4 regions of the Paenibacillus sp. MMS20-IR301 genome follow, and region 1 is predicted to be linked to each of the others. Evidence: riboswitches for the same ligand, from Rfam matches in the RefSeq annotation. Region 1 holds a riboswitch; each other region holds the start of a gene.
The links. Region 1 has a riboswitch for cyclic di-GMP ahead of LOS79_RS22505 (choice-of-anchor A family protein). Riboswitches for the same ligand answer to the same signal wherever they lie in the genome.

Region 1 (5,424 bases):
TGTGGAACATATTAGCGCCCGGTAACCGCCTAATTTGCGGATACCGGGCGCGTCTACGTTTCAGGAGGTATTCAGACCGGACGGACCGATGCCGGATTGTCTACATAACGCTCCACGAATTGGCCAACCTTGCGGACATATTGTATTTTATCCGTATCATAAGCAAGACCATGCCCCGCTCCATGCACTACCATCTGCTCCTTCGGACTGCTGCAGGCGCGGTACAATTCCTCCATCATCGCAAACGGCACGAACTTATCCGCGTCTCCATGAATGAACAGGATCGGAACCCTTGCTTTGCGCACCTGCTTCAGCGCAGAGGCTTCACCAAAGAGATAACCGGCCTTGAGCTTGGTAACTAAGCTGGCAACCGGCACGAACGGAAAGCTCGGCAGACGGTACATCCGCCATAGCTGATAGGACAGCTGGGCTTTGACCGAAGTGTATCCGCAATCCGCTACCACTGCCTTCACCTGCGGAGGCAGCTCTTCCCCGGCCGTCATCATCACGGTTGCTCCGCCCATCGATACACCATGCAGTACAATCTGCGCTTCAGGTCCGGTTTCCTCCAGAATATAATTGATCCACTGCAGATAATCGCGCCGTTCGTGCCAGCCGAAGCCAATATAGCTGCCTTCACTCTGCCCGTGCCCTCTGGCATCAGGAAGGAGCACATTATAGCCCAGATTATCGTAATAGTTCTTGGCGGTTGCTCCCATATCCTTGGCTTTGCCGGAATAGCCGTGGGCAATAATCACCGTACGCCCGGCAGCCCGCCCCGATGCCAGAAAGTAACCCTTCAGCTTCAGTCCATCATGCGAGATCAGTTCAGCTTCGCGGAAGCTTTGCCGTGACACCCAGTCTGCGCCTTCCCCCCATGAAGCGCCGGCTACCGGCGGGTCAACCTTGAGATCCGGTGTCTTTGCCAGGAAATCCTTCGGCGCCCGCTTAATTGCCACTCCGTAAAAGAAGAATCCTGCATACACTACCCCTGCTACCATAATAATAAGCCCTGCAAGCAGGATTACACTCCACATACACGTTTCTCCTTCCGGTGAATACCCAGATACTTCAGGGTGATTAATACTCTTGTGTCAACAAACCAGCAGCTATGCAGTCAGTATAGCACGGCTTCCAGCCATCTTGAAATTTCTGCCGGCAGTCTGGATGTTGCGGTTATTCCGCATAAAATAACCCCACAATGTGGGGCTGTATGACTGAGGCACTTTGCGGACTCCTAACCCTTATTGATTCTAAAGGATTAAAAGGGCTGCTCTCGGAGCATATTTCCTCCAAAAGCAGCCCCAAAGTCGCCATTAGCCCGTGGTAAACAGCAAATAGTTTATTTACGTCTGCTATTTCTTGCTCTTCTGCCCAGCAGCAGGCCCAGACCCGCAAGAGCTATACCGGCAATATAATAAGGCGCCGGACTGGATTCTCCCGTCTGCGGAAGAGTGGCTGCCGCAGTCACACTACCCTGCGGAATCTCTTCATCATCTATGGTTAATTCGGGACCCGCTGACGGCGAAGCTGCAGGAGTTCGCACCGGTGCCGCAGTGGCTGGCCGGATTGTAGCCTTCGGCAATATAGTGGCTACCGGTCCGAGCGGAACCGCATCATCCTCTACAATGAAAGTGGTAACCGGCGTCGGCGTCGCCAGAATGAACGTAAACGGCGATACCACTGGCGGAGCCGTTGGTGCCGGTGTCGGTGGCGCTGTTGGTGCTGGCGTCGGTGGAGCCGTTGGCGCTGGTGTTGGTGCTGCTGTTGGTGCTGGCGTTGGCGTCGGTGTCGGTTCCGCTGTTGGTGCTGGCGTTGGTGTTGGTGTTGGTGTTGGTGTTGGTGTTGGTGTTGGTGTTGGTGTCGGTGTCGGTGTTGGTGTTGGTGTTGGTGTTGGTGTTGGTGTTGGTGTCGCTGTCGGCGTTGCCGTCGGTGTCGCTGTCGGCGTTGCCGTTGGTGTCGCTGTCGGCGTTGCCGTTGGTGTCGCTGTCGGCGTTGCTGTTGGCGTTGCCGTTGGTGTCGCTGTAGGTGTTGCCGTCGGTGTCGCTGTCGGCGTTGCTGTCGGCGTTGCCGTTGGTGTCGCTGTCGGCGTTGCTGTTGGTGTCGCTGTCGGCGTTGCCGTTGGTGTTGCTGTCGGCGTTGCTGTCGGCGTTGCCGTTGGTGTCGCTGTCGGCGTTGCCGTTGGTGTCGCTGTCGGCGTTGCCGTTGGTGTTGCTGTCGGCGTTGCCGTTGGTGTCGCTGTCGGCGTTGCCGTTGGTGTCGCTGTCGGCGTTGCTGTTGGTGTCGCTGTCGGCGTTGCCGTTGGTGTCGCTGTCGGCGTTGCCGTTGGTGTCGCTGTCGGCGTTGCTGTTGGTGTCGGCGTTGGTGTAGATGGATCTTGACCTGTATATGGATAGTGGTGAGATTCCCCTGATCCAGAGAATGAAGCTCCAATTACATTGCCGTTAATTTGAGCATTGTTGAAGTTAATGGAAGCTAGCGGTGCAAATACAGTTCCCAATACACCTATGCCTTCAATCTGCACGCTGGTTGCCTGACTGAAGTTATATAACACTTTTGTAGCCTGGGCTGTGCTGCTTTTACCATTTATCCAGACGCCCATGTTCTTCATAGAAACTGTAGATCCGGAAATATTAATTATGGCTGTCGAGCCTTCAGGAATATCAATACTCAGACCATGAGCACTGGATAGCTTGCTGCCGTCTACTGTAAATACATTCACACCGGAATTTTTACCTGTAAGAGTAAGGCTGCCATTATCCGTTGTAGTCCCGTTAGCGGAGACGGCGGCTAGCTGTTCCGATTTATTACGTAATAAGCTGAACTCGGCCGCGAAATCTATGACATTCTTTTTGAGCTGCAATGTTCCTGTACCTCCGCGAGGACCGCCGTTTCCGGTGTAATGCTCTCCGTACACTACATCACCAACGGTCTCCCCCTGCGAATAATTCAAATCGCCACCAGCGATAAGTGAGTAAGCTTCCTTCGTTTCTTGACTAGTCAGACTGTGCCCAACTGAATAGCCTTCTTTTAAATTTACATTTCCGCCCGCGGCTAATCTGCCTTCCACATCACTGTGCATGCCTTCATAGCTGCCCAATATGAACACGTTATACTTAGAAGCATTACCAGGCAAAGAAGCTCCTTCGGCTTTTACTGAAATATTGCCAAGTAGAGTTATTCCGCTGCCACCTACAACCAAAACAGATATAAGACCTAACACGATAAGACGCTTAAACTTACTGAACCGGATCATACAGGCTCACCTCACAGTTAATATAATAAATGCCTTGTTTCATATAACAAAAAAAGGCCGCCGGAAAGAGAGTATGCTCTTTACGGCAGCCGGACGATCATGGCGCTGTCAGGCGCTTTAGATTCCTTGACTTTGCGTCCCGCACTTTCGTACGGTTTGCTTTTATACGTGAGTAAGTTATTATGTTGTGAAATTATGCACTAAATCATATCTACAGTGAAAAGTCTATGACATTCGTTACTCTGGAACTATTTTCAGTTTATCTGCTCCCTCTGCCTGTTGTCAATTAATTCCTTTGTGAATTTTTGAATTATTTCCCCCTTAAAATCTCCCAATGCAGCACTATACAAGGATTTAACGCCAAATGCAGCAGTTTTCTCCCTAATCTCCCTTCTTCTTTTCATACTCCGCAATAAACGATCATGCTTTTTTGAAACTGCGCTAAAAGAACTATTTTTAAATATCGCAAATTTAAGTAAATCAAGATAGGATTCCAGCCCTTCTTGTATTGATTGCAGTTCTTCTAACGTATTCAGCTTCCGCAGGAAATATTGCAAAAATTATACCACACCGTTCCGAGTAAGCTTATGCAGCATCTATCCACATAAAAAAGAGCTGCCTGCGGGAGGACGTCTTCTCCCCAAGCAGCCCCTGTCCCGTTCAGCGGTGATACCGCCAGCTTTTTCGGGAAGAGCCTAACTCTTTAGTTTATTTACGTTTCCCTGATCTTGATTTTCTACCGAGGAATATCCCTAATCCCGCAAGCATTACTCCTGCCAAATAATAAGGGAATGGACTTGATTCACCGGTCTTCGGTAAAGTTGCTACGGCCGGGACACTGCCTAGGGGCATCTCTTCATCAATGATGGTCACCATCGGCGTTGCGGTTGGTGCTGGTGTTGCCACGGCCGGTTTAGGTGTGGCTGATGGCACCGCAGTTGCTACTGGACCCAAAGGCAGAGGATCATCGACGATTATTACAACCGGGATTACCGGCGTCGGTGTTGGTGTGGCAAAAATAAATGGCGGTGTTATTGGAGCCGGTGTTGTTACTGCAGTTGGCGGGGCTGTTGGCGCTGGCGTCGGCGTTGGTGTTGGCGGTGCTGTTGGCGCTGGTGTCGGCGTCGGTGTTGGCGGTGCTGTTGGCGCTGGTGTCGGCGTCGGTGTTGGCGGCGCTGTTGGCGCTGGTGTCGGTGTTGGTGTCGGTGTTGGTGTTGGTGTTGGTGTTGGTGTCGGCGTTGGTGTCGGTGTCGGCGTCGGCGTTGGTGTCGGTGTCGGTGTCGGTGTCGGCGTTGGTGTCGGTGTTGGTGTCGGTGTCGGTGTCGGTGTCGGTGTCGGTGTCGGTGTCGGTGTCGGTGTCGGTGTCGGTGTCGGTGTCGGTGTCGGTGTCGGTGTCGGTGTCGGTGTCGGTGTTGGTGTCGGTGTCGGTGTTGGTGTTGGTGTCGGTTCTGGGGTGTTCGGTGTTCTGGGGTTGGCGTTGGTGTGTGGTGTCGGTCTGGGGTTGGCGTTGGGTGTTGGTGTCGGTTCTGGGGTTGGGGTTGGTGTTACCGTTGGTGTCGGCTCTGGGGTTGGCGTTGGTGCTACCGTTGGTGTCGGCTCTGGGGTTGGCGTTGGTGCTACCGTTGGTGTCGGTTCTGGGGTTGGCGTCGGTGCTACCGTTGGCGTTGGTGCGATTGTCGGTGTTGGGTGTTGGTGCTGTTGGTGCTATCGTCGGCGTTGGTGTCGTACGTTGGCTGCGGCTGTCGGGTTGGCGTTGGTGCTATCGTCGGAGTTGGCGTCGGTGCGGCTGTTGGTGTTGGCGTTGGTGCTATCGTCGGCGTTGGCGTCGGTACGGCTGTTGGTGTTGGCGTTGGTGCTATCGTCGGCGTTGGCGTCGGTGCGGCTGTTGGTGTTGGCGTTGGTGCTATCGTCGGTGTTGGCGTTGGTGCTATCGTCGGCGTTGGCGTTGGTGCTATCGTTGGCGTTGGCGTCGGTGCGGCTGTTGGTGTTGGCGTTGGTGCAATTGTTGGCGTTGGCGTCGGTGCTGCTGTTGGTGTTGGCGTTGGTGCTATCGTCGGCGTTGGCGTTGGTGCTATCGTTGGCGTTGGCGTCGGTGCGGCTGTTGGTGTTGGCGTTGGTGCTATCGTCGGTGTTGGCGTTGGTGCTATCGTCGGTGTTGGCGTTGGTGC
Region 2 (5,424 bases), 1.9 Mb from region 1:
TCAGGGAGGTCCATTCCCCTGCCGCCTGTTGATTTTTGGCCCGGACCCGGTAAGTATGTTCAGAATTCAAGCTTAGTTCCGTATGGTTATATTCTGTATCCGTTCCGTTATCTATGATGCTTCCATCTACTTCTATGTCATATCCCGATGCTCCCTTAACCGTATCCCAGGTAACACGGATAGCACTTCCTTCCACGGTGGCGCTAAGATTCCGGGGAATGCCAGGCGTAGTGTATACAGTAATCTTACTGCTCCAATCACTTATTCCATTCTCGTTGTGTGCTCTTACTCTATATTCATGGATGCTGTTCGGCTCCAGGCCGTTGTGCGAATAGGAGGTTTCTGTAATATTCTCAATCTGCGTCCCATCAGCCTCTACATCATAGGCAATGGCTCCGGAGACAGCATCCCACTGCAGTGCAATTGACTGATCTGCAGCAGTACCTGACAGATTACCCGGGGCAGCCACAATAGTAGACTTGGCTATAATCCCGCTCCAGGCTCCCGGACCGCTGCTGTTTACAGCCCGTATACGGAAGATTTTTTGCATATTCGGGATTAGTTGATCTTCCAGATAGCTTGTAACATTTCCAATATTCTGAATGCTGTTATTCACCTCCACCTCATAGCTGGTTGCTCCAATAACAGGCTCCCAATTCAGTGTTATAGAATTACTCGTTGAGGCCATGCTGATATTCTGAGGGACAGCGGGAAGCGTCCAATAAGGAGTTAGCAGTGACCATTCTCCCTTTATATCTTCACTATTCGCCCGGACTCTGTAGGTATGCTCCGTACCGGGACTAAGATGATCCGCCACATAACCGGTTTCAGGCCCGAGCGGCGAAATTTCACCATCTATCTCCACTTCATATCCATCCGCATTGAACTGGGCAGGCCACTGTAAGGTGATGGCCGTAGCGGCTGGAATTGGAATAGGCTCGGGAATTCCGAATGGACGTAAATAGACAGACGGCACTGCCTCCCTGGACTGTTTGTCGCTTTCCCAGAACAGGTTCGCCTGCGGATTTCCCTGATCGTTTGCGTATTCCATTCTCAGATCATATTTTACTCCGGCCTGCAGTTGAACAAGTCCTTGACCGGTATTGTTCTGAGCATTCCACTTATCGACGAGCAGCTGATTATCTACCCATAGCCGGACCCCGCCGCCGGTATTAACAGAGAAGGTATATAGACCGGAATACTTAGGCTGTACTTGCCCGGTCCATCTGACTGAGAAATGCTGATTGGCAATACCGGATACCGGAAGCACTGGTTGTCCCGACAAGAAGACGGACTCATCCAGCTTCACAGCTTTTTGCCCGGTAAAGTTGTTGCCGCTGAAATATTCCGCTTTCAGACCCGATAGGACATATTTCAGCAGGGTCTGCCCTTCCGTACCATTTCCTGTATGAATCTGCGGTCTTTGATTGGTAATCAGATTGCCGCCTACAGCAAACAAGCCTCCCGTAGTAATATTCAAATTATTATTTACACTGACGTTATCACGAACAAACAAATCGCCTTTCTTAACATTCAGATTAGCTAATAGATTATTAGAGACGATCTCTCCTGCCGACATCTCTTCTTCTATGTTCATGGTTACATTAGTGTTGATATTCATATTGCCCTGTACCAGTACACGTTTGGCCTCAATCTGAAGGGTTCCTCCGTTATAAGTCAGTGAGCCGGCATACAGTTCATTATCCACATGGAACTTTAAGTTATTATTCAGTTGAAAAGCCCCCTGTACCCACAGATTTCCATCCGGTACAGTATTGCTGCTATTCATGATTTGAACAGTCAAGGGTGCATTCGCATTAAGCCCGCCGCGCAGAATTAATGATCCATAGACTGTGATAGTTAAATTCTGATTCGAATTGATCCCGTCAACGATGAGGATTACCGGCTTATCCGGACTTCCGAAGGTAACGCTCGCTTCCAGATTTAAGTGTCCGGATCTGATGACAGCAGGACTCTGTGTTTCTGAGAGAATCTTCTGCTGTATAGCAGCAGCATCTGATCCGTTCACCACAGTTGCAGCATGCTCATACTGCTGTACCTGCTCGCTGATGCCTGCAACCTGTTCACTCATGTGCCGGGAGATTTCTTCCCGTAATCCATTTACATATGTATACGGCGGTGCACTATGTACATTTATCATTGTGCCGGACATTAGAACCTTGTTCCCGGCAATCTTGTTCTGCTCAGCGGGAAGTCCGATCCTCGGAGGTGAAATTACCGGAGTAAACATATTCACCAGTGTAATCTCTACCGTATTCAGTGCCGTCTCTACATCTGGACCGTCAATCTGGCTCACTGTAAGTTTCCCGTCTGTGACTGTTACAATCTTTGACCGGGTCGCATGCTCTCCAGCCTTCAGGTTCATATCGCTCCAAAATTCCGTTCCTTCCACAGCAAGTGCATTCTTACTGTCATATACAGCATCCCCTACTGTTACAGCTACTTCATAATTACCGTTATCCACCTGAATCTCCCACTCTCCACCAGGGCTGATTCGCGTTAACGTGTCATGAATATTGTCACTGTATGTACTTTCTGTTGCAGATACGTTGTTATATGAATCCCGGTATGTACTTCTTGTTACTGTTGCCGTAGTGTGATCCTTATTCCAGCCATACTCATGACCATTCCTTGCAGCATAGATGTCCCCATAGTCAGCTATATATCCCGCAGGAACTGAACCATGAAGGGGCTGAAAATGAATTTTCAATGTATCCCCCTGAGCCAAAACTTTCATTGCTGTCCCCCCTATGAAGGACGTCCCCAGCTGGCTTACCAGCAGCAGACACAGCAGCTTAACCAGAAATTTTTTGTTCCTGCCCATAAATTCCCTCCACTCCATTCTTCAAACAAAAAAACGCAAAAAAACCACCGGAAAAAGCGGCCCGGCTGCCATAATCCAGCATCGTGAGATGCAGTAATGTAAGGCCCGTGGCTTTGCGTCCCTGACTTTCGTACAGGTTTGCCTTTGGTAATTCAAATAGTCTTTATTGCGAATAACATTACATAACTCTATATACAATCTATTCTCTGCATGGTAATAATACCCTAAAGTTATAAAGGAAGATATCGTCGTTATTGTGAACATTGTCGTATTTTATCTATTTTTTCAATAAAAACATGAAAACTTACGAAAAACGGATGCAAAACCCGGGAATTTCGCATGTTATGCAGAAGTGCGCATATTTCCATTTCAAAATTGGTCTCTTCAAAACCCTGCTGCTCCATAAAAAAACCTCCCGAATTTGTGCTGAGCATCAACACAATTTCAGGAGGTAATTTATCATTGTATAACATTAATTTCAGAAGTTGTCGAACTTGCCTATCAGCAAGGCTCCGCTGCCGGATTGCCCGCCTCTTCCTTCGTACGGAACGACGAACCACAGCCGCAGGTGGCGCTGGCGTTCGGGTTATTGATGGTGAAGCCGCCCGTCATGCCCGATTCCTCGAAGTCGATCTCAAGGCCGTTCAGGTAACGGATATCATCTTTACTTACGATAACCTTAAGGCCTGCAACATCCATGTACACATCCTGCTCAGTCTCGTTGTCGTCGAAGCCCATAGCGTAGGAGAAGCCGCTGCAGCCCCCCTCTGTTACGCCCAGGCGGAGAAACATATCCGGCACTTCCTGTTCAGCCAGCATAGCTTTCAATTGTACTGCTGCAGTATCACTGATTGTAATCATGATTGTCCTCCTCTAATTGAAATGGTTCAGCCTCTTCTAACGCCCTTGTATCAAGCAGCCTTCAGGCTGTAAGTAACAATCTAACGATTCAGCTAAGAAACGGGTAAATATGAGGTATATCCTAGCTTTATTCTGATTTAAACTAAGTATACTCCACTATTCCCTTACCCTCAAGTCACAAACACTCTCCGGATTTGCGCTTTACAGCGGATTATCCTGTCTTTGCCAGCGGTTGCTCACCCCCCGGGAGAGGTTTATAATAGGTAAAGCGCTATACGCAAAAATTCGGAAATTTGTCACGGAGACCGTTTCCGGCTTAGTTTTTAGCACAAGATTCTGCGATGCATTCGCCTCGCCTACCTTCAGGAGGAAATCATATGTCTACTATTATAACACCACACATGGATGCCCGGATGGCGAACATCATTGAGAAGGTCCGCGGCGGAGAAAGATTAAATTTGGAAGATGGCGTTTATTTATATGAGAGCAACGATTTGTTAACGATCGGACAGCTGGCGGGAGAGGTTAACCAGCGTAAAAACGGCAATAAAGTTTATTTTATTGAAAATATGAGCCTCTACTTCACCAATGTCTGCGAATCCCGCTGCGCCTTCTGCAATTTCCGCAAGGATGAGGGCGAAGAAGGCGCCTATACCCTTTCCGGCCAGGAAATGGTGCAATATGTCGAGCAGCATATCCATCCCGGCGTGCGGGAGTTCCATATTGTCGGGGGTCATAATGATCATGTACCCTTCCAGTATTATGTTGATTCACTAAGAGCCTTACATGAGCGCTTCCCTGAAGTTACGCTTAAGGCTTATACTGCCGCTGAAATCGACTTCTTCACCCGCATCAGCGGGCTCAGCATCCGCGAGGTGCTGGAGCAGCTGCGCGCTGCCGGACTGAAGACACTCACCGGAGGCGGGGCTGAGATCCTGTCTGACCAGTACCGCAAAAAAATGCGTGTCGACAAAGCGAATGTCGAGGAATATCTGGAGGTTCACCGGACAGCGCATCAGATGGGGATGAAGACCCATACCACGATGCTGTACGGCTCCATTGAGTCCCGCGAGGACCGCATCCGCCATATGCTGCAAATCCGCGAGCTGCAGGACGAAACAGGCGGGTTCATGGTGTTCATTCCGCTCTCCATGCAGCCTAAGAACAAGAATGCAGGCATTATGCGCCGCAACTCTGCTTATGAGGATCTGAAGACCATTGCGGTCAGCCGTTTAATGCTGGATAATTTCGACCATATTAAAGCTTACTTCATTAATATCGGAGCACAGCTGACCCAGGTGGCGCTTAGCTTCGGGGCATCGGATGTGCACGGCACCATTCTGAAGGAACGGATCAGCCACGCTGCAGGCGCATTGACACCGGAAGGACTGACCCGTGAAGAGCTGATCTGGCTTGTCAAAGGAGCGGGACGGATTCCGGTAGAACGCGATACCTTCTACAACGAAATTAAAGTATACGAATAATTAATACTGCTTCAAGGACTGCGGAACTGCATGTACAGCTTGCATCATATCCGAAAGGAAGATCAGTACGCATGAGAACTCTACTTGTCCTGGGCGGCGGCTACGGCGGTCTTGCCCTCATTCAGCAATTGCTCAATCATCATCTCCCCCATGATGTGGAAATCGTCCTGGTTGACCGGATGCCGTATCAGGGAATCAAGACAGAATATTATGCACTGGCCGCAGGGACTGTAG
Region 3 (5,424 bases), 180 kb from region 1:
GCAGATGGTCCTGCTGGATTCATACGGGGTTTCACGTGCCCCGCACTACTCGGGATCCGTCTCGGAGAGAACACAGTTTAGGCTACAGGGCTTTTACCTCTATCGCGGGCCTTTCCAGACCTCTTCACCTACCATATTCCTTTGTAACTCCATGTGAGACGTCCCACAACCCCAAGAGGCAAGCCCCTTGGTTTAGGCTGTTCCGCGTTCGCTCGCCGCTACTGACGGAATCACTATTGTTTTCTCTTCCTCAGGGTACTTAGATGTTTCAGTTCCCCTGGTCTGCCTCTGCACACCCTATGTATTCAGGTATGAGTAACTGTGCATTACCACAGCTGGGTTTCCCCATTCGGACACCCCCGGATCAAAGCTTGCTTACAGCTCCCCGAGGCAGTTTCGTTGTTCGCCACGTCCTTCGTCGGCTCCTGGCGCCTAGGCATCCTCCGTGTGCTCTTATTAGCTTAACCAACGCTCCGGTGTTTCGCTTGTTTGCTCATCTTGTTTTGAATGACGCCTCCGGATCACTCCGTATGCTAGATCATTCAAAGCCAAAGGTCGCTGCACAATCGAAAACCTTCGCTATTCATCAACTAATAACTATTTCAACTTGCTTACACAAGTTTCAGCTAAAAGATGTTCTAAAACGCAAATTCGTTTCGGTATCCAGTTTTCAAGGATCAAGTCTTACTTGAGAGCTTAAACTCTCAAAACTGACCAACGAGTGAGTAACTAACCGACCGGTTAGATTTAAAATTTGAATGTCTTCATTGCAGAAGACGATTCTCCATAGAAAGGAGGTGATCCAGCCGCACCTTCCGATACGGCTACCTTGTTACGACTTCACCCCAATCATCTACCCCACCTTCGGCGGCTGGCTCCCTTGCGGGTTACCCCACCGACTTCGGGTGTTGTAAACTCTCGTGGTGTGACGGGCGGTGTGTACAAGACCCGGGAACGTATTCACCGCGGCATGCTGATCCGCGATTACTAGCAATTCCGACTTCATGCAGGCGAGTTGCAGCCTGCAATCCGAACTGAGACCGGCTTTGCTGGGATTGGCTCCACCTCGCGGCTTCGCTTCCCGTTGTACCGGCCATTGTAGTACGTGTGTAGCCCAGGTCATAAGGGGCATGATGATTTGACGTCATCCCCACCTTCCTCCGGTTTGTCACCGGCAGTCACTCTAGAGTGCCCAGCCTTACCTGCTGGCAACTAAAGTCAAGGGTTGCGCTCGTTGCGGGACTTAACCCAACATCTCACGACACGAGCTGACGACAACCATGCACCACCTGTCTCCAATGCTCCGAAGAGGGGCACTATCTCTAATGCTTTCATTGGGATGTCAAGACCTGGTAAGGTTCTTCGCGTTGCTTCGAATTAAACCACATACTCCACTGCTTGTGCGGGTCCCCGTCAATTCCTTTGAGTTTCAGTCTTGCGACCGTACTCCCCAGGCGGAGTGCTTACTGTGTTAACTTCGGCACCAAGGGTATCGAAACCCCTAACACCTAGCACTCATCGTTTACGGCGTGGACTACCAGGGTATCTAATCCTGTTTGCTCCCCACGCTTTCGCGCCTCAGCGTCAGTTACAGCCCAGAAAGTCGCCTTCGCCACTGGTGTTCCTCCACATATCTACGCATTTCACCGCTACACGTGGAATTCCACTTTCCTCTTCTGTACTCAAGTCACCCAGTTTCCAGTGCGACCCCAGGTTGAGCCCAAGGTTTAAACACCAGACTTAAATGACCGCCTGCGCGCGCTTTACGCCCAATAATTCCGGACAACGCTTGCCCCCTACGTATTACCGCGGCTGCTGGCACGTAGTTAGCCGGGGCTTTCTTCTCAGGTACCGTCACTCCGGTAGCAGTTACTCTACCGGACGTTCTTCCCTGGCAACAGAGCTTTACGATCCGAAAACCTTCATCACTCACGCGGCGTTGCTCCGTCAGGCTTTCGCCCATTGCGGAAGATTCCCTACTGCTGCCTCCCGTAGGAGTCTGGGCCGTGTCTCAGTCCCAGTGTGGCCGTTCACCCTCTCAGGTCGGCTACGCATCGTCGCCTTGGTGAGCCGTTACCTCACCAACTAGCTAATGCGCCGCAGGCCCATCCTCAAGCGGCAGATTGCTCCGCCTTTCATTCTTCTCCCATGAGAAAAAAGAAATTATCCGGTATTAGCTACCGTTTCCGGTAGTTATCCCAGTCTTGAGGGCAGGTTGCCTACGTGTTACTCACCCGTCCGCCGCTAAGCATTTCCCGAAGGAAATACTCCGCTCGACTTGCATGTATTAGGCACGCCGCCAGCGTTCGTCCTGAGCCAGGATCAAACTCTCCAATTTGTATTGAAAAGAGCGATTGCTCATTTTGAAACATCTGACGAGAATTTACATTCTCTGTTTTGGAATCACATAAGTGAATTCCGATACTCACTCGTTGTTCAGTTTTCAAAGATCAAACTCGTTGTCAGCGGCGATTATCTCGTCACCAGCAACTCTTATAATATATCACGTTCGTTCGAGTAAAGCAAGTCTTTTTTTGAAACCACTTTTTTAAGTCATTTCCAAATCAACTTTCCCGCTCCAACAACGCTCATTTATAATAACCTATCTCTCTACTAAAAAGCAACCCTTTAGCAAAATAAAAATAACCCGCTTAATAATTAAGCGGGTTATTCGCGAATAAATCTATCAATTGTATGAGTACAGCTATTCTTAGTAGAACTTAGCTGCAGTATATTTGCTTGCTACTTTAACCAGATCAGAAGTTTTGCTGTTCTTAGCCAGACCTGCATCAACAGTAGTATCAATAATTACCCATTTGCCGTTAAGCAGCACTTCATTCCAAGCGTGGTAGGAAGAAACATAACTTGTGTTCCCCATAACCAGTTTAGTTGGGATACCTTCGCTGCGAAGCATAGTAGCAAACAGGGAAGCGTAATCGTAGCAGATCCCTTTAAGGGTTGCCAGAGTGTTATCGTTATTAGGAATGTAATCAGTAGATACATTAGCAGCCAATGTGTAATCATATTTCACGTTAGCAACAACATAGTCATAGATAGCTTTCACTTTAGCTTCATCTGTAGTCAGACCTTGTGTCAATTGTGCTGCTTTCAGGACTGCCTTATCAGTAGAATTCCATTTAACATTCTGAACAGAGCTCAGGTATACAGCGTTAGTGTCGCTCAGGTTAAGATCTACTGTATCGGAAGAAACTACTTTATATTTGTTACCGGTAGTATTCTCAAGCACGGAAACCTTGTAAGTGCCGTTACCTTGTTGCAACGGGAAAGTCTCACTTGGTTTGGAAGCATACAGGTTGTAAGTGTAGCTAGTGCTGTCTTTAGTAATCATGACTTTGATCTTCTTGTCTTTAGGAACATTATAGGAAACGCCGACAACGCCTTGATCCAATTGTCCGACTTTTAACCAGCTTGTATCTGCCTCAGCCGCTTGGACTGTACCAACCTGCACCGTTGTAACCAATACGAACAATGTAACTAACATCATATAGAACTTTTTCATTGATAAAACCCCTTTCGGTAGCTGGCTGCCATCCTTACGGGAAGGCCCTTTAGCTTTGCGTCCCTACCTTTCGATAGGTTTGCCGTTATCGTATAAGCTTTATCTGCTCTAAATTCTACCAAAAAATCAATAGATTTACATAAAGAACAAACAAAAAAAGCTTCTTCATTCGGTAGCTGGCTGCCATCCTTACGGGAAGGCCCTTTAGCTTTGCGTCCCTACCTTTCGATAGGTTTGCCGTTATCGTGTATTAGCTTTGATAGTTACATCTTACCATATCTATTTCTATTATCAAGACCTAAATTACTAGATTTACATAAAAATTTAATAGTTTTTTTAGGTTTTTGTCTGTTGCTGTCATCAAGGCAGATGAATCAGGTTAATTTGGCATGGATAATCAGCCGGTGCGTCGGGTTCACCAGCGGATCACAAGTAATGAGGGTAAGAATCTTATCCTCTTTATTCCCCTCAAGCACCGATACATCGGTAGGCTCCACGACAGAAACATCATATACTACATATTCGTACTTCTGCCCGCTTGTTGTAATAATGATATCGTCACCAATGCCTACTTCATTTAATCTATTGAACAGCCTTCCCGCTGTTCTTGCTCTATGGGCTGCAATTGCAGCATTGCCAACTGAGCCGATTGCTGCCGTCTCCTTCATGTGCGCAGCAGCATGCTTCATATTGGCCTTGGTCGCACCTTCAAGGACAGGCAGCTTCAGATCAATACTGTCAATCTGGATGATGGCGGTTATTTTTCCGCCGAGTTCAATTTCAGGAGCTGCTGTAGGCGCAGCCTCTTCCTGGGCAGATTCATCTGCCAGCAGCTGGGTAACCTCGGCGTAGGACTCACTCAAATTCGTATCCGGATTAGTATCCGCCGGAGTGATTTCACTATAAGCCTGCTCGGCCTCTTCCAGCAGCTTCTGCTGCTGACGGTCATTGTACCATTCGCTTCCTTTGGGATAGAGCATAACCAGAACCCCGGCAAGTATAATCAAATAGGATAACTTCCGCATGATAATCGCCTCCGTAATAAAGATCTATAATATATTAGCTCAAAACACCCATTTACGGTTGCCAAAAAAATTGATGATTACCGTAACAAACGTAACAAGCACCTTCGCTATAAGAACCTGAATACCAAATGTTTCAGTCAGCAGATGTATCAGCAGCACCGAAATCCCCAGGACGGCCAGATTCAGCACAATAAATTTGACAAGCTGCATCCGGTCAAAGCTGTTTTTGCTGCCCCGGTCCGTGTCACGAAAGGTCACTTTTTTATTCCAGAAAAAGCTGTTGGCTGTACCGGCGCTGTAGGAAATAATCTGTGCAGGGGTGTTCAGCATCCCTAATGCATGCAGCAGCGTAAATACGGCGAAATCAATCAGCGTATTCAGCAGGCCGACGGCGTTGAATTTCAGGAACTGGATAAACCCTGCACTCCAAAGCTTATCTGGCATAATCGCTTTCCTTCCGGGTATCTACGGCTTCCTCATTGTCGTATCCTTTGGTCTCGCGTACGATATAGAGCGGTCTGTCCTTGGATTCATCATAAATCCGCCCGATATATTCACCGATTACTCCCAGCAGCATCAGCACAATCCCGTTAAAGAGCAGATTCACCCCTACTATGGAAGCCCAGCCCGCTACCGTCCAGGAGGTAAAGAGCTTCTGGAATAATACAAAGATCAGATAAAGGAAACTGGAGAAGGACAAGAAGAAACCGATATACGACGCAATCTTGAGCGGTTTATGAGAAAAGGAAGTGATTCCGTCGAGCGCAAAGCGGATCATTTTCTTCAGCGGGTATTTCGTTTCCCCGGCGAAGCGCTCCTCACGCACATATTCCACCATCGTCTGGCGGAACCCGACCCAGCTCACCAGTCCCCGGACGT
Region 4 (5,424 bases), 670 kb from region 1:
AAATAGAGGTAAAAGTACCCTTAATTCCGCCGGATGCGGGCTAAATGCGTGAAATAGGAGCAAAAGTGCCCCTAATTTCGCCGGATGCAGGCCAAATGCGTGAAATAGGAGCAAAAGTGCCCCTAATTCCGCCGGATGCGGGCCAAATGCGTGAAATAGGAGCAAAAGTGCCCCTAATTTCACCAAATGCGGGCCAAATGCGTGAAATAGAGGTAAAAGTGCCCCTAATTTCACCGGATGCGGGCCAAATGCGTGAAATAGAGGTAAAAGTGCCCCCTAATTCTACCGGATGCAGATTTGCTTATAAGCTGCGAAGCGGCAGCGCGGGCATTTACTTCTACACCGTAGCCACTATCCATTATGAGGAAACTCCCAAGCAACAATCCGATATTCACGCGTCACACACATAAGGAGGGTTCACTATGAAACTAGTACTTTTATCAGGCGGTTCAGGCAAGCGGCTCTGGCCGCTCTCGAATGACTCACGTTCGAAGCAATTTCTGAAGGTACTGGAAAGCCCGGCAGGTGAACCGGAATCGATGGTTCAGCGGGTGTGGAGACAATTGCAGGAGGCCGGGATAGCGGAGTCATCCTATCTCGCAACCGGCCGCAGCCAGGTGGAGATGATTCAGAGTCAGCTCGGCGGCGAGGTGCCGATTATCGTGGAGCCGGAGCGCCGGGATACCTTCCCCGCCATTGCGCTGACGGCCGCTTATCTGTATTCCATCGCCGGTGTTTCACCGGCAGAGACCGTGGCGATTCTGCCCGTCGACCCTTATGTGGAATCATCCTTTTTCGATACGGTGCTGCAGCTGGAGAGTACGATGCTTGAGAGCGGTGCGAATCTGGCGCTCATGGGCGTAGTACCGGAGCACGCCTCCGAGAAATACGGCTATATTATTCCTACCAGCGCCGCAGCAGGCGAGAGCGGGTATCTGCAGGTGAGCCACTTCCAGGAGAAGCCGGACCGCAGGCAGGCAGAGGAGCTGATCAGCCGGAATGCACTCTGGAACTGCGGTGTCTTCGCTTTCCGGCTCGGGTATCTGCTGGATATTCTGCAGCGCAAAGGCCTCCCGCTGAACTATGAGGAGCTGCAAAAGCAGTACAAACTGCTGTCCTCGATCAGCTTCGATTATGAAGTGGTCGAGAAAGAGGAGAATATCGTAGTTCAGCCGTACGCCGGATTCTGGAAAGACCTGGGCACCTGGAATACCCTGACCGAGGAGATGACCAGTAATCATGTCGGCAAAGGGTTCGTGACGGCAGATTCCGAGGGTACCAGCCTTATCAATGAGCTGGATATTCCGATTACAGTAATCGGGGCGAAGGATCTGATTATCGCTGCCAGCCCGGACGGTATCCTGGTTACGCACAAGGCGGAGAGCCCGCGGATCAAGGAGGTACTGAAAACTTTTGAACAAAGACCGATGTACGAAGAGCGTCGCTGGGGCCACTACAAGGTAATCGATTATGTGAAGTATGATGAAGGCAATGAAGTGCTGACGAAGCGGATTTTCATTAACGAAGGTAAAAATATCAGCTATCAGTTGCATCACAAACGCAGTGAAATCTGGACGTTTGTCAGCGGTGAGGCAAGCATTGTCATTAACGAAAAGATGCATAAGGTAAAGGCAGGGGATGTTGTACGGATACCGGAAGGTACCAAGCATGCAATCCTGGCACTTACAGATGTGGAATTTATTGAGGTGCAGAGCGGCTCTGAACTGGTGGAGGAAGATAATATCCGCATCACTCTGGACTGGGAGGATATAGCTTTACACCAGTTTATCTCGTAGGCCTAATTAATCTATTTAACCAATTGTAACAAAATCAAAACAGGTATTTAGCACTATTTATTAAGAAATTTTTATTTTTGCTCTAAATTAAAAATAAATAGCGACGATACTTACGGTAAGAGGGATTCATCCTTCCAAAACGACAAAGGCAAACCTAATCGAAAGATAGGGACGCAAAGCTATAGGGCCTTCGCAAGAGTGGCAGCCTGGCTACCGAAAGGAAGAGGAAATTTTGAAAACTTACCGTAAGTCCCGTTTGCTGTGCACTGTGCTGTCACTGGCCTTGTTTGTGTCTGCAATACCTGCAGCCCTGGGCGGGCTGGCTTCAACTGCTGAAGCGGCTTCCAGCTCCAAGGCGCCTGTTAACCCGTCGGCATCGGCAGAAGCAGTCAAACTACTCAGTGATCTGTATTCCATCACAGGTAAAGGCATCATTACAGGACAGCACGACTATCTGGAGAGCCCGGATGAATTCAGCAATAAGCTGAAGGGAACCAGCGGCCAGTACGCAGCCCTTCACGGTTATGAGCTGGGTGTTATCAGCGGCCAATCGGAAAGCACCGCAGCGGCACAACGCAGAAATGTAGTGAACAGCGCAATCAGCTGGTATAAAAGCGGGGGCATCGTGGCTATGACTTTTCACGAGAACCTGCCCGGCACCCCTTATCTGTGGTCCAATGTGCAGAAGAGCCTGAGCCAGGAAGAGTTCAATAAATATGTTACTCCGGGTACGACGCAGTATACGGCCCTGATTGCAGACCTGGACAAGGTGGCCGTTTCGCTGAAAAGCCTGAAGGATGCAGGGGTTCCTGTACTCTGGAGACCTTATCATGAAATGAACGGTGACTGGTTCTGGTGGGGGAAGAAAAATAACTTCGCTAAATTATGGAATATTATGTATGACCGTTTCGTAAACGTTCATCAATTAAACAACCTGCTGTGGGTCTGGAATCCTAATGCACCGAATGCCTGGTCTGATCCTTACGCACTGACTTATCCGGGAGCAGACAAGGTGGATGTGCTCGCAGCAGATATATATGATAACGACTATATGAATAAATACTATGACGGCCTGCTTAGCCTGGCGAACGGCAAACCTATTGCCATTGGCGAGAACGGGGAAATGCCAAGCACACAGAAGCTGCAGCTCTCCCAGAAGAACTGGGTATATATGATGACCTGGGGAAAAATGCTGTATGAAAATAATAGTGATGCTACTATTAAAGGCTTCATGGGCGACAGCTACACATTAACCAAGGATCAGTACAAGGCAGCAGCGGCAGCAACTCCAACGCCGTCACCGACAGCGACACCAACGCCGTTACCGACAGCAACACCGACGCCGTCACCGACAGCGACACCAACGCCGTCACCGACAGCGACACCAACGCCGTCACCGACAGCGACACCGGTGCCGTCACCGACAGCAACACCAATGCCTGTTCCAACAATTGTACCTGTCAGTGATTCAGTGCAGGCACCGCTCCAGAATGGCCTGCGCGGAGAATATTTCAAGAATATGACCCTCTCCGGCACACCGGTGCTGGTACGCAATGACGATCTGCTGAATTTCAACTGGCGTCAGGGGTCGCCGGATGCCGCGCTTGGCGTGGATAACTTCTCAATCCGCTGGACCGGCCAGATTAAGCCGGCATACAGTGAAACCTATCAGATCATCACAACCTCTGATGACGGGATCCGTGTCTATGTTGACGGCACAGCTGTCATTGACAGCTGGACTAAGCAGAGCGGAACAGAGCGTACAGGAAGCATAGCCCTGAAGGCAGGCCAACTGTATGACATCAAGGTGGAATATTACGAGAATGCAGGCGATGCCAATATTCGTCTGATGTGGCAGAGCGCCAGTCAAGCAAAAGCAACTGTGCCGGCCAGCGCATTGTATATGCCAAATTCAGCGGTTGCTGCTGATAAGGCTCTATCCGCAGCTCCGGCTGCGGCTGTACCGACAGCAACGCCGTCACCAGTATCAACACCAACGACAGCACCGACGCCGACACTGACAGCAACACCGGTGCCGACAGCAACGCCGACAGCGGCACCAACGCCAACGCCGATAGCAACGCCGACAGCGGCACCAACGCCAACACCGACAGCGGCACCAACACCGACAGCAGCGCCGCAGCAGGTTGTGGTTGAGGCGCCCCCCGCTAACGGGCTTTACGCGGAATATTTCAATAATATGACGCTGTCAGGTGCCCCGGCAGTGGTACGTACCGATGCAGCACTTGATTTCAATTGGCGGCAGGGTACACCGGATGCGGCAATTGGCATAGATTTCTTCTCTGTCCGCTGGAGCGGCAAGATCAAACCGCTCTATACAGAGACTTATCAGATCTATACCACTTCCGATGATGGTATCCGCGTGCGAATTAACGGCGAGCTTGTGATCGACAGCTGGACGAAGCAGAGCGGAACAGAACGCACGGGAAGCATCAGTCTGACTGCCGGGATGCTGTATGATATCCAGGTGGAGTATTACGAGAACCAAGGGGATGCGAATGCGCGCCTGATGTGGTCCAGTCCGAGCCAAACCAAAGGAACGGTTCCGGCCAGCGCTCTGTTTCTCCCGTCTGCTTCCTAAGATTACGCGGGCTCAACGGCTGTAGTCATGCTTGGCGCTGATACTGGTTAAGACGTTACAATATTAAATCCTAATATAGTCCACTCTTGATAGCCCTGCTGTTCAGCAGGGCTACTGAGCTATAGATCTCCGGGCAGAACGGAAGCGGTCTGCATAAGAGGCACAATCTCCCGGAGCTATGGCGGCAGCAGAGGCTGGAGGAAGGAGATTACATTGAACACTTACCGTAAGTACCAGCTGTATACAACTTTGCTTCCCATTATTTTTATTCTCACGCTGTTGCCATGGTCCGAGGTGCGGAGCCTTCCCGTAACCCGTGTCATGGACACGGCTCCCGCCGCAACTCCTGCCGCAGCTGTTACTCCGATTAATCCCTCTGCCTCAGAAGAGGCTGCTTCGCTGTTAAGCTACCTGATTGATCTGGGCGGCAAGTCCATGATCTCCGGCCAGCATGATTACCTGGAAAGTCCTGATGAATTCAACAATAAACTCAAAAATGCCAGCGGACAGTATGCCGTTCTGCATGGCTACGAGCTTGGAGCTATCAATAACCAGAGCGAGGCAACGATCGCCCGGCAACGCCAGGCTGTTATAGACAGTGCTATTAAATGGCATCAGGGCGGGGGCATTGTGGCGATGACCTTCCATCAGAATTTGCCCGGCACCTCTCCGGAATGGGCTAATGTGCATATGAGCCTGAGCCAGGATAAATTCGATGCTTATGTCACTCCTGGAACCCAGCAGTACAAAGCCCTGATTGCCGACCTGGACGAGGTTGCCGTGTACTTGGGGGAGCTGCGGGATGCCGGAGTTCCTGTTTTGTGGCGTCCTTATCATGAAATGAACGGCAACTGGTTCTGGTGGGGGCAAAAGGATAATTTCAACCGGCTATGGGACATTGTGTACGACCGTATGGTTAACAAGCACAAGCTGAACAACCTGCTGTGGGTCTGGAATCCGAATGCGCCGAATGAGTGGGCTGAGGCGTACAGCAAGTATTATCCCGGCCTAGACAAAGTGGATATA

Region 2: another riboswitch for cyclic di-GMP. It lies ahead of LOS79_RS30720 (fibronectin type III domain-containing protein); the one in region 1 lies ahead of LOS79_RS22505 (choice-of-anchor A family protein).
Region 3: another riboswitch for cyclic di-GMP. It lies ahead of LOS79_RS21710 (transglutaminase-like domain-containing protein); the one in region 1 lies ahead of LOS79_RS22505 (choice-of-anchor A family protein).
Region 4: another riboswitch for cyclic di-GMP. It lies ahead of LOS79_RS19780 (PA14 domain-containing protein); the one in region 1 lies ahead of LOS79_RS22505 (choice-of-anchor A family protein).

Annotation. Positions count from the first base shown of each region.
Region 1 covers NZ_CP135275.1:5,274,147-5,279,570, forward strand. The annotation lists gene LOS79_RS22500 (alpha/beta hydrolase) at 72-1,037, opposite strand; gene LOS79_RS22505 (choice-of-anchor A family protein) at 1,343-3,256, opposite strand; cyclic di-GMP riboswitch class I at 3,338-3,427, opposite strand; gene LOS79_RS22510 (hypothetical protein) at 3,511-3,660, opposite strand; gene LOS79_RS22515 (LPXTG cell wall anchor domain-containing protein) at 3,965-4,132, opposite strand; gene LOS79_RS22520 (hypothetical protein) at 4,961-5,424, opposite strand, start outside.
Region 2 covers NZ_CP135275.1:7,138,906-7,144,329, reverse strand. The annotation lists gene LOS79_RS30720 (fibronectin type III domain-containing protein) at 1-2,845, opposite strand, end outside; cyclic di-GMP riboswitch class I at 2,898-2,998, opposite strand; gene LOS79_RS30715 (HesB/IscA family protein) at 3,347-3,706, opposite strand; gene mqnE (aminofutalosine synthase MqnE) at 4,084-5,190, shown strand; gene LOS79_RS30705 (NAD(P)/FAD-dependent oxidoreductase) at 5,262-5,424, shown strand, end outside.
Region 3 covers NZ_CP135275.1:5,090,321-5,095,744, forward strand. The annotation lists rRNA gene LOS79_RS21700 (23S ribosomal RNA) at 1-467, opposite strand, end outside; rRNA gene LOS79_RS21705 (16S ribosomal RNA) at 791-2,338, opposite strand; gene LOS79_RS21710 (transglutaminase-like domain-containing protein) at 2,711-3,520, opposite strand; cyclic di-GMP riboswitch class I at 3,534-3,614, opposite strand; cyclic di-GMP riboswitch class I at 3,689-3,769, opposite strand; gene LOS79_RS21715 (class D sortase) at 3,895-4,545, opposite strand; gene LOS79_RS21720 (GtrA family protein) at 4,585-4,989, opposite strand; gene LOS79_RS21725 (glycosyltransferase family 2 protein) at 4,979-5,424, opposite strand, start outside.
Region 4 covers NZ_CP135275.1:4,600,704-4,606,127, reverse strand. The annotation lists gene LOS79_RS19790 (hypothetical protein) at 45-410, shown strand; gene LOS79_RS19785 (sugar phosphate nucleotidyltransferase) at 423-1,796, shown strand; cyclic di-GMP riboswitch class I at 1,934-2,014, shown strand; gene LOS79_RS19780 (PA14 domain-containing protein) at 2,029-4,398, shown strand; gene LOS79_RS19775 (glycosyl hydrolase) at 4,612-5,424, shown strand, end outside.